Regions from separate parts of the Streptomyces sp. NPDC059092 genome, predicted to be linked through region 3. Evidence: riboswitches for the same ligand, from Rfam matches in the RefSeq annotation. Region 3 holds a riboswitch; each other region holds the start of a gene.

Region 1 (3,253 bases), on a different contig from region 3:
CCACCACCGCGATGGCCGTGGCGACCAACGCGTACCGCAGCGAGTTCCAGACGGCCTCCAGCGGCGGCACGAGGAAGGTGCCACCACTCGCGTCCGCCGAGGCGAGAGCCCGGTAGTAGGCGAACCCGTAACCGCCTTGGCCGTCGAGGGAGCGCTCGACGAGCACCCCCAGCGGCAAAAGGATCAGGAGCGCGACAGTCGCCAGCACGCAACCGAGCAGCGCCCACTGCCCGGCTCCGTGGGGCCGCCGCGCGGTCTGTGCCGGGTCGACGAGCTTCAGGGCGGTTTCCCGCCTCCGTACGGTCCCGGCGTGTACGGCGAGAATCGCGCCGACCGCCGCGAACTGCACGAGCGTCAGCACGGCCGCGGTGGGCAGGTCGAGGAGCTGCGCGGTCTGCCGGTAGATCTCGACCTCGAGGGTGGAGAAGCCGGGTCCTCCGAGGATCTGTACGACGCCGAAGGAGGTGAATGTGAAGAGGAAGACCATCAGCGCGGCGGCGGCGACTGCGGGGGCGAGTGCGGGCAGGGTCACGTGCCGCCACGCCGCGAGGCGTCCGGCGCCCAGGACGCGCGCGGCTTCCTCCTGGCGCGGGTCGAGCTGTGACCACAGGCCGCCCACGGTGCGTACGACCACCGCGTAGTTGAAGAAGACATGGGCAAGAAGGATCGCCCAGACAGTGGTGTCGAGCCGTACACCCCAGAGGTCGTCAAGAAGTCCACCGCGCCCGAGAAGCGCCAGGAAGGCGGTACCGACGACAACAGTGGGCAGCACGAAGGGCACGGTGACCACTGCGCGCAGGAGTTGCTTCCCCGGAAAGGTGAAGCGTGCGAAGACGTAGCCGCCGGGCAGTGCGATCAGCAGCGTGAACGCGGTGGAGGCGAGCGCCTGCCATGTGGTGAACCACAGAACGCCGAGGATGTCTGGGCGGCTCAGTACGTCGCCGACGCGCCCGAACTGCCAGGCACCGTCCGCCTTGAGGCCGCGGCCGACGATCGCGGCCACGGGATAGGCGAAGAAGACCGCGAAGAAGGCGAGGGGCCCGGCCATGAGGGCGAGGCGCACGACGCTTCCGTACCCACGACCACGCCCCCGCCCTTCCTCGCCTCGCAAAGCGCCCCGCAGACCGCCCTGCAGGAGGCGCCGTACGCCGCCACGGCGCCGCAAGGTGCCTCGCCCGGCCAGGTCGTCCTCGTCCGCCGACCCGCCCTTCACTCCTGCGGTTACTTCACTACGAGAGAGGACCACGACTGGATCCACTGCTCACGGCCGGCGGCGATTCGGTCAGGCGCGACGGTCTCCGGCCGGTCCACGGTCGCGCCGAACTTCGTGAACAGTTCGGGCAGGGCGACGCCCTTGACCACGGGGTTGACGAACATGTTCAGCGGCATGTCCGCCTGGAACTTCTCGCTGATCAGGAAGTCCAGCAGGGCCTTGCCGCCGGCCACGTTCCTCGCACCGTCGAGCAGCCCCGCGAACTCGGTCTGCCGGAAGCAGGTGCCTGTGGAGACCCCTGTCGGTGCCTCCTGGGGCTGCGGCTTCGCGTACAGCACCTCGACGGGTGGGCTGGAGGCGTACGAGACGACCAGCGGCCGGTCGCCCTTGGCCTTCTTGCCGCCCGCGGAGCCGGAGAAGCTCTCGTTGTACGCCTGCTCCCAGCCGTCGACGACCTGGACACCGTTGGCCTTGAGCTTCTTCCAGTAGTCCTGCCAGCCGTTGTCCCCGTAGTGCGCGACAGTGCCCAGGAGGAAGCCGAGGCCGGGCGAGGACGTCGCGGCATTCTCGGTGACCAGGAGGTTCTTGTACTGGGGCTTGATCAGGTCTTCGAAGGACTGCGGCGACTCAAGCTTCTTGTCCGCAAAATACTTCTTGTCATAATTGATACAGATATCGCCGGTATCGATCGGCGTGACCCGGTGCTTCTCCTTGTCGAGCCGCGCGGTCGAGTTGACCCGGTCCAGCCCCTTCGCCTCGTACGGCGTGAACAGACCGTTGTCGAGGGCGCGGGAGAGCAGGGTGTTGTCGACGCCGAAGAAGACGTCGCCCTGGGGCGATCCCTTGGTGAGGATCTCCTTGTTGAGTGCTTCGCCGGCATCGCCGCTCTTCAGTACCTTGACGGTGTAGCCGGTCTCCTTGGTGAACTCTTTCAGCACCGCGGGGGACGCGTTGAACGAGTCGTGGCTGACGAGGGTGACGGTTTTGGACTGCGCGCCGTCGCTCCTCCCGCCGCCGGACGACGCGGAGCCATCGGAGCCGCCGCAGGCCGCGAGGGTCGCGATGCCGAGTGCCGCGGCGAGCGCCGCGGACGCCGCGTTTCTGACGCCGGTACGGGTACGGATGGTGCCCACTGGTTTTCCTCCTGGGATGTCCAGGAGAAGACGCGGCCCCACCCAGGGCCGGTCGTCTGTACGGACCGGACCTCGGGCAGGGCGCAACAGCTTGAGTGATGTCCGAACTTCCTACCCAGAATGACCTGGGCAAGGTTCAGAGGGTCTGCGACCGCTGCCCGCTCTCACGGACATGTGCCGCACTCTCAGCGCTGTGGCGCTCCCCTGTCGGAAAATATGCAATGCGTTTCGAGCCAAGGTTACCCCCAGGCCGCGCTAGCGCTCCGTGGCGGCCAACTGTCCGCACGCCCCGTCGATCTCCTGACCTCGCGTGTCGCGTACGGTCACCGGCACGCCGTGCGCCGCGATCGCCTCGACGAACTTCTTCTCGTCCTCCGGGCGTGACGCCGTCCACTTCGAGCCCGGCGTCGGATTGAGCGGGATCAGGTTGACGTGTACCCGCTTGCCCTTGAGGAGCCGGCCCAGCCGGTCGCCTCGCCACGCCTGGTCGTTGATGTCACGGATCAGGGCGTACTCGATGGAGATCCGGCGGCCGGACTTCTCCGCGTACTCCCACGCGGCGTCCAGCACCTCCCGCACCTTCCAGCGCGTATTGACCGGAACGAGCGTGTCGCGCAGCTCATCATCGGGGGCGTGCAGGGAGACCGCGAGCCGGCACTTGAAGCCCTCGTCGGCGAAGCGCAGCATCGCGGGCACCAGACCGACCGTGGAGACGGTGATCCCACGCTGCGAGATGCCCAGGCCGTCCGGCTCAGGGTCGGTGAGCCGCCTGATCGCGCCTACGACGCGCTTGTAGTTGGCGAGAGGCTCACCCATGCCCATGAAGACGATGTTGGACAGCCGTGCGGGGCCACCAGGGACCTCGCCGTCGCGCAACGCGCGCATCCCGTCGACGATCTGGTGGACG
Region 2 (3,253 bases), on a different contig from region 3:
GGAGAAGGGGTCGCGGTAGGGAAGCCGGCCGCGTGGGGTGAGCCGGTCGCGGTGGGGGACGCGGACGCGCCGGATGAGCCGGACGCGGCACGGGTGAAGCGCAGCGGGGTGAAGGGCGCGGCCCCGGGCGGAAGTTCACCGGTCGTCAGGACCGTCGCCAGCACGTCACCGGTGACCGGCGTCAGCAGCACCCCGTTGCGGTGGTGGCCGGTGGCCAGCGACAGCCCCGGCAGCACGGTCGGCCCGAGCAGCGGCGCGTTGTCCGGCGAGCAGGGGCGCAGCCCCGCACGGGTCTCGGTGAGCGGCAGTTCGGTGATGCCGGGCACCAGCTCGTGCGCGTCGCGCAGCAGCTCGTACACCCCGCCCGCCGTGACCGTCGTGTCCCAGCCCAGCTCCTCGCTGGTCGCGCCGATGACCAGCTCGCCGTTCTCGCGCGGCACGAGATAGACCTGGGAGCCGCGCACCACGGCCCGTACCGTCCGGGACAGGAAGGGCGCGTACGGACGGGGCACCGCCAGGCGCAGGACCTGCCCCTTGACCGGCCGTACGGGCGGCACCGCCTCCGCGGGGACGCCCGCCAGCGAGCCGCTGAGGCTGCCGCCCGCCAGCACCACCCGGTCGGCGCTCAGCTCGTGGCCGTCGGCCAGGAAGGCGCCGGCGGCCCGGTCCCGTACGACGGAGAGCCGCCGCGCCCAGGCGCGGTGGAAGACCACCCCGGCCCGTTCGCAGGCGCTGAGGAGCGCCGCCGCGAGCCGGCGCGGATCGATCTGGTGGTCGCCGTCGACCCGCAGACCACCACGTACGCCCGGCGCGAGCATCGGCTCCAGGCGCCGGCATTCGCGCCCAGTGAGCCACTCGGACGTCAGCCCCGAGCGCACCTGGAGGGCGTGCAGCTCACGGAGCTGGGCCCGGTCGTCGGAGTCCAGCGCCACGGCGAGCGTGCCGCACGCGCGGTAGCCGGTGTCCCGGCCGCTCGCCTCCTCCAGCTCCTCGACGAACGCGGGATACCGCTCGGCGGAGGCGAGGTTGAGGCCGAGCAGGGTCTGCTCGCCGTGGTGGAGTTCGGTGACGGCGGCCAGCATGCCCGCCGCGACGCGCGCCGCGCCGCCGCCAGGATCGGGGTCGGCGACGGCGGTACGCAGCCCGCGCTGCGCCGCCCGCCAAGCCGTGACCAGGCCGATGATCCCGCCCCCGACGACGAGGACGTCGTACCCCGTAGGGGATGGGGAAACGGCCCGCCGTGTTCCGTGGGGCGGTTCTTCCCGAGGTGACCGCCGAGGTCGCGGTTGGGATGACTGCATGGGCGTCCAGCCCCTCCCTTCGCCGGCATGACCCGGATCAGGTTCGTACGGTCGGAGGCCGCTCCAGCCTCCCTCTCAGCCCGGTGCGTCCGGACTCCCGCGAGGTAGTGTCGACGGCCAGCCTAACGCGCGGTGTGCGGCACGGTAAGGGAGCGCCGCTGGTGGCCCGTTCATGGGACGGACTCGTCCTCCCGGCGGTCCCGCCACCTTGAAGCGGCCCGGGCCCCGCGCCGCTCTAAGGTGACCGGGTGAGCGAACAGCGGCAGGAACACGGACAGGACGGGCGGGCGGATGGGCCCGGGGTGGTCGTCGTCGGCGCGGGCATGGCGGGCGTACAGACCGCCGTGGCCCTGCGCGAGAAGGGGTACGAGGGCCGGATCACCCTGATCGGTGAGGAACCGCACCCGCCCTACGACCGGCCCCCGCTCTCCAAGGCCGTGCTCCTCGGCCAGGCCGACGGATCGGCCTTCGACATCGACTTCGAAGCTCTCGCCGTCGACCTCGTAGTGGGCCGCAAGGCCACCGGGCTGCGCCCGTCCGCCCGGGAGATCGACACCACCGCCGGGCCCGTCCCGTACGACGTGCTGGTCATCGCCACCGGGGCCGAGGCCGCCGTACTGCCCGGCACGCAGGGGGTACCAGGCGTCCATCCGCTGCGCACGCTCGACGACGCCGAGCGGCTGCGCCCGGTGCTGGAGCGGCGGCAGCGGGTCGTGGTCGTGGGCGCCGGGTGGATCGGGGCGGAGTTCACCACCGCCGCCCGTGAGGCCGGATGCGCCGTGACGGTCGTGGAGGCTGCCGACCGGCCGCTCCCCGGCGCCCTGCCGGCCGAGGTCGCCGCCCCCATGACCGGCTGGTACGCGAAGAGCGGCGCCACGCTGCTGACACACGCGCGGGTGGCCGGCGTCGAGCAGGGCGAGGTCGTCCTCGCCGACGGCCGCCGGCTCCCCGCCGACGCGGTGGTGGTCGGCATCGGCGCTCGGCCCGCGACGGCCTGGCTCGCGGGCTCGGGCATCGCGCTGGGCGCGGACGGCTCGGTCACCGCGGACGAGCGGCTGCGCACCTCGCTGCCCGACGTGTACGCGGTCGGTGACTGTGCGTCCTTCCCGTCGGCGCGCTACGGCGAACGGCTGCTCGTCCACCACTGGGACAACGCGCTCCAGGGCCCGCTCACGGTGGCCGCGCAGGCCGTCGGCGAGACCGACCGGGTCTACGATCCCGTGCCGTACTTCTGGTCGGAGCAGTTCGGCCGGTTCGTCCAGTACGCGGGCCACCAGGCGGCGGCCGACACCCTGGTGCGGCGCGGCGACCCGGCGGGAGCGGCCTGGTCGGCGGTCTGGCTGCGTGACGGTGTCCTGGTGGCGCTGCTGGCTGTCGGGAGACCCCGTGACCTGGCGCAGGGCCGCAAGCTGATCGAGGCGGGGAGGCGCCTCGACCCGGGGCTGACGGCCGACCCGGCGGTACCGCTGCGCAAGGCGGCGCTCTGACTTTCCGTGCGATCGGACCGTCCCCGGGGGCCGTTACGGCCCGTTTTTGCCCCGTCCGGAGTGGCTCGGGGTGCCCAGTGTCGGTCCGGGATGGCAGGCTTGTCCTGTGACCGAGATTGACGCAAAGATCGATGCTCTCGTCCCCGCCTGGCTCCACCTGCCCGATATCGCCGAAATGTTCGATATTGAGGTGACGCGCGTGCGGCAGTTGGTGAAGGACGGCCAGCTCATCGCGGTGCGCCGGGGTGAGAACAGGGCGCTCCAGGTGCCCGCGGCCTTCATCGACGGCAACAAGGTCGTCAAGGGCCTGGCCGGGACCCTGACGCTCCTGAGGGACGACCACTTCACCGACGAAGAGATGCTTGAGTGGCTCTTCACCCCCGACCCGAGCCTGCCCGGCACCCCCGCGCAGGCGCTCAGCGAGAACCGCGGTACGGAGGTGAAGCGCCGGGCCCAGGCGCTCGC
Region 3 (3,253 bases):
CGCCGCATGAGCCGCGATCTTGTACGTGATCACGCCCGTCTTCACGTCGTCGCGGTCCGGGAGGCCGAGGTGTTCCTTGGGGGTGACGTAGCAGAGCATCGCCGTACCCCACCACGCGATCATCGCCGCGCCGATCCCGGAGGTGATGTGGTCGTACGCCGGGGCCACATCGGTGGTCAGCGGGCCGAGCGTGTAGAACGGCGCCTCCTCGCAGATCTCCTGCTGGAGGTCGATGTTCTCCTTGATCTTGTGCATCGGGACATGGCCCGGGCCCTCGATCATCGTCTGTACGTGGTGGCTCTTGGCGATCGTGTTCAGCTCGCCCAGCGTGCGCAACTCGGCGAACTGCGCCTCGTCGTTGGCGTCCGCGATGGAGCCCGGCCGCAGGCCGTCGCCGAGGGAGTACGTCACGTCGTACGCGGCGAGGATCTCGCACAGCTCGTCGAAGTTCTCGTACAGGAACGACTCCTTGTGGTGCGCGAGGCACCAGGCGGCCATGATCGAGCCGCCGCGCGAGACGATGCCGGTCTTGCGACGGGCGGTGAGCGGTACATAGCGCAGCAGGACACCGGCGTGGACCGTCATGTAGTCGACGCCCTGCTCGGCCTGTTCGATCACCGTGTCCTTGTAGATCTCCCAGGTCAGCTCCTCGGCCTTGCCGTCGACCTTTTCGAGCGCCTGGTAGAGCGGCACGGTGCCGATGGGCACGGGGGAGTTGCGCAGCACCCACTCGCGGGTGGTGTGGATGTTGCGGCCGGTGGAGAGATCCATGACGGTGTCCGCGCCCCAGCGGGTCGCCCATGTCATCTTCTCCACCTCCTCCTCGATGGAGGAGGTGACCGCGGAGTTGCCGATGTTGGCGTTGACCTTCACCAGGAACCGCTTGCCGATGATCATCGGCTCGATCTCCGGGTGATTGACATTGGCCGGCAGCACGGCGCGGCCGGCGGCGATCTCCTCGCGGACGACCTCGGGGGAGACGTTCTCGCGGATCGCGACGTACTCCATCTCCGGGGAGATCTCCCCCCGGCGGGCGTACGCGAGCTGGGTGACCGCCCGGCCCTCGCGGCCCCGGCGCGGCTGGCGTGGCCGCCCCGGGAAGACCGCGTCGAGACCCCGCAGATCGGCCGCCCCGCTCCGGAGCAGCCCCCCGCGCGGGGAGGTGTGCTTGAGCCCGTCGTCCTCGGGGCGTGGCGGACGACCCGCGTACTCCTCGGTGTCGCCGCGGCCGATGATCCAGTTCTCCCGCAGCGGCGCGAGGCCGCGGCGCACGTCGGTGTCGACGGTGGGGTCGGTGTACGGCCCCGAGGTGTCGTACAGCGTGACGTCCTCGCCGTTGGTGAGGTGGACCTGGCGGACCGGCACCCGGAGATCGGGGCGGGAGCCCTCGATGTATCCCTTGTGCCAGCCGATGGACCGCCCGTCCGCGGTCCCGCCCGAAGGGGCCGGGTCCGCGCTGGTGTCCTCCGAGCCGGAGGCAGGCGTGTGTGCGTCCTGAATGGTCATGAGACCTACTCCCTACGCCGGCATTACCCGGTAACAGGTTCAGCGGTCGGCGCAGCGCAGGTGTCCGGGGAATCGTCCCCGGGACTACACGTCAGCGCCCTCTCAGCCCGGTGCTCCGAGCTCCCGCGTGTGCAAAGGTGGCTCCACGCTAGCGTCATATCGGGCACGCTGAACAGAGGGCCCCCCGCTTCCTCCGGCTTCTTGGGATGATCGGTCGGTGACCCCACCCACACAGACTCACGAGCCGCACGGCCACTCGCACAGTCATGGCCCCGCCATGCCGGTCTCCCGGCACCTCCGCAAGGTGATCGCGGCGGTGCTGATTCCGTTCGCGGCCGCTGTGGTGGTCGGGCTTGCCGTGCTCTGGCCGGGCGGTGCGCCCGCGCACGAGCGGACCGGTGTGGGCTTCGACCGGCAGACCTTCGAGGGCCAGGTCGTCCAGATCGAGCGGGTCGCCTGCAAGGACGTGAACGCCTCCCAGGTGCCGTCGACAGGTGACACCTCGACGCCCCAGGGCCGCGAGGCGGTGCGGGAGGAGACCGGCGAGTGCAAGAAGGCGACGGTTGAGCTGAAGAACGGCAAGGAGAAGGGTCACACTTTCGTCGAGATCGTCCAGCCGGACGCGCCGCGGCAGTTTCACGTGAAACAGGGCGTTGTGGTCGCCTATGCGCCGGACGCGCCCCGGGATCTTCAGTACTCGGTGTCCGATGTGGACCGCCAGTTCCCGTTGACGCTGCTGGCCGGGATTTTCGCGCTCGCGGTGATCGTGGTGGGACGGATGCGGGGGGTCATGGCGCTGGTCGCGCTCGTCGTCTCGTTCGCGATCCTGACGCTGTTCATCCTGCCGGCGATCCTCCAGGGCTCGAATCCGCTGGTGGTAGCGGTGGTGGGGGCGAGCGCGATCATGCTGGTCGCGCTGTATCTGTGCCACGGCCTGACGGCCCGTACCTCGGTGGCGGTGCTCGGCACCCTGATCTCGCTGCTGCTGATCGGCTTGCTGGGGTCGCTCTTCATCGGCTGGGCGAGCCTGACCGGGAACACCGATGACAACACGGGGCTGATCCATGGCCTCTACCCGGAGATCGACATGAGCGGCCTCCTGCTGGCCGGGGTGATCATCGGCTCGCTCGGTGTGCTCGACGATGTGACGGTGACGCAGACCTCGGCGGTGTGGGAGCTGCGCCAGGCGGATCCGACGATGGGCCCGCGGGCGCTGTACCGGGCGGGCATCCGGATCGGCCGGGACCACATCGCGTCCGTGGTCAATACGCTCGTGCTGGCGTACGCGGGTGCCGCGCTGCCGCTTCTGCTGCTCTTCTCGATCGCGCAGTCGAGCGTGGGGTCGGTCGCCAACAGTGAGCTGGTGGCGGAGGAGATCGTACGGACGCTGGTCGGGTCGATCGGTCTGGTCGCGTCGGTGCCGGTGACGACGGCACTGGCGGCGCTGGTGGTCTCCGCAGACCGGTCCGCGCCGGAGAATCCCGCGGCCCCGACCTCGCCGCCCGCCCCGCCCGGACCGGGGGCGGGGCCCGGGACGGGGCCGGGCTGGGAGCCTCAGGAGTCCCCTGGGCTGCTGGTGACGACCCCGCCGGTGCGCGGACCGGGCGGCCGGGGCCGCCGCCGCAAGAAGTAGCCCGCGCGGGACGGGGAGGATCCGGGACCGCCCGGCACACCAGAATCACCCGGACGGCCCCCTCGACGGGCCGTCAGCCGGCGTTCTCCTCGGCGAGGATGCGGCCCAGCTCCT

Evidence for each region. A riboswitch is a leader RNA that binds a small molecule or an ion and turns the genes downstream of it on or off. The one in region 3 is predicted to bind thiamine pyrophosphate.
Region 1: it holds a riboswitch for thiamine pyrophosphate, as region 3 does, so the genes downstream of both, ACFXPL_RS27960 (thiamine ABC transporter substrate binding subunit) here and thiC (phosphomethylpyrimidine synthase ThiC) in region 3, are expected to answer to the same signal.
Region 2: it holds a riboswitch for thiamine pyrophosphate, as region 3 does, so the genes downstream of both, thiO (glycine oxidase ThiO) here and thiC (phosphomethylpyrimidine synthase ThiC) in region 3, are expected to answer to the same signal.

Annotation. Positions count from the first base shown of each region.
Region 1 covers NZ_JBHZEJ010000060.1:15,771-19,023, reverse strand. The annotation lists gene ACFXPL_RS27965 (ABC transporter permease) at 1-1,048, opposite strand, end outside; gene ACFXPL_RS27960 (thiamine ABC transporter substrate binding subunit) at 1,222-2,346, opposite strand; TPP riboswitch at 2,437-2,562, opposite strand; gene rlmN (23S rRNA (adenine(2503)-C(2))-methyltransferase RlmN) at 2,602-3,253, opposite strand, start outside.
Region 2 covers NZ_JBHZEJ010000032.1:76,192-79,444, forward strand. The annotation lists gene thiO (glycine oxidase ThiO) at 1-1,301, opposite strand, end outside; TPP riboswitch at 1,299-1,412, opposite strand; gene ACFXPL_RS20080 (NAD(P)/FAD-dependent oxidoreductase) at 1,550-2,788, shown strand; gene ACFXPL_RS20085 (Rv2175c family DNA-binding protein) at 2,895-3,253, shown strand, end outside.
Region 3 covers NZ_JBHZEJ010000007.1:32,305-35,557, reverse strand. The annotation lists gene thiC (phosphomethylpyrimidine synthase ThiC) at 1-1,506, opposite strand, end outside; TPP riboswitch at 1,499-1,643, opposite strand; gene ACFXPL_RS06505 (YibE/F family protein) at 1,784-3,139, shown strand; gene ACFXPL_RS06500 (SsgA family sporulation/cell division regulator) at 3,213-3,253, opposite strand, start outside.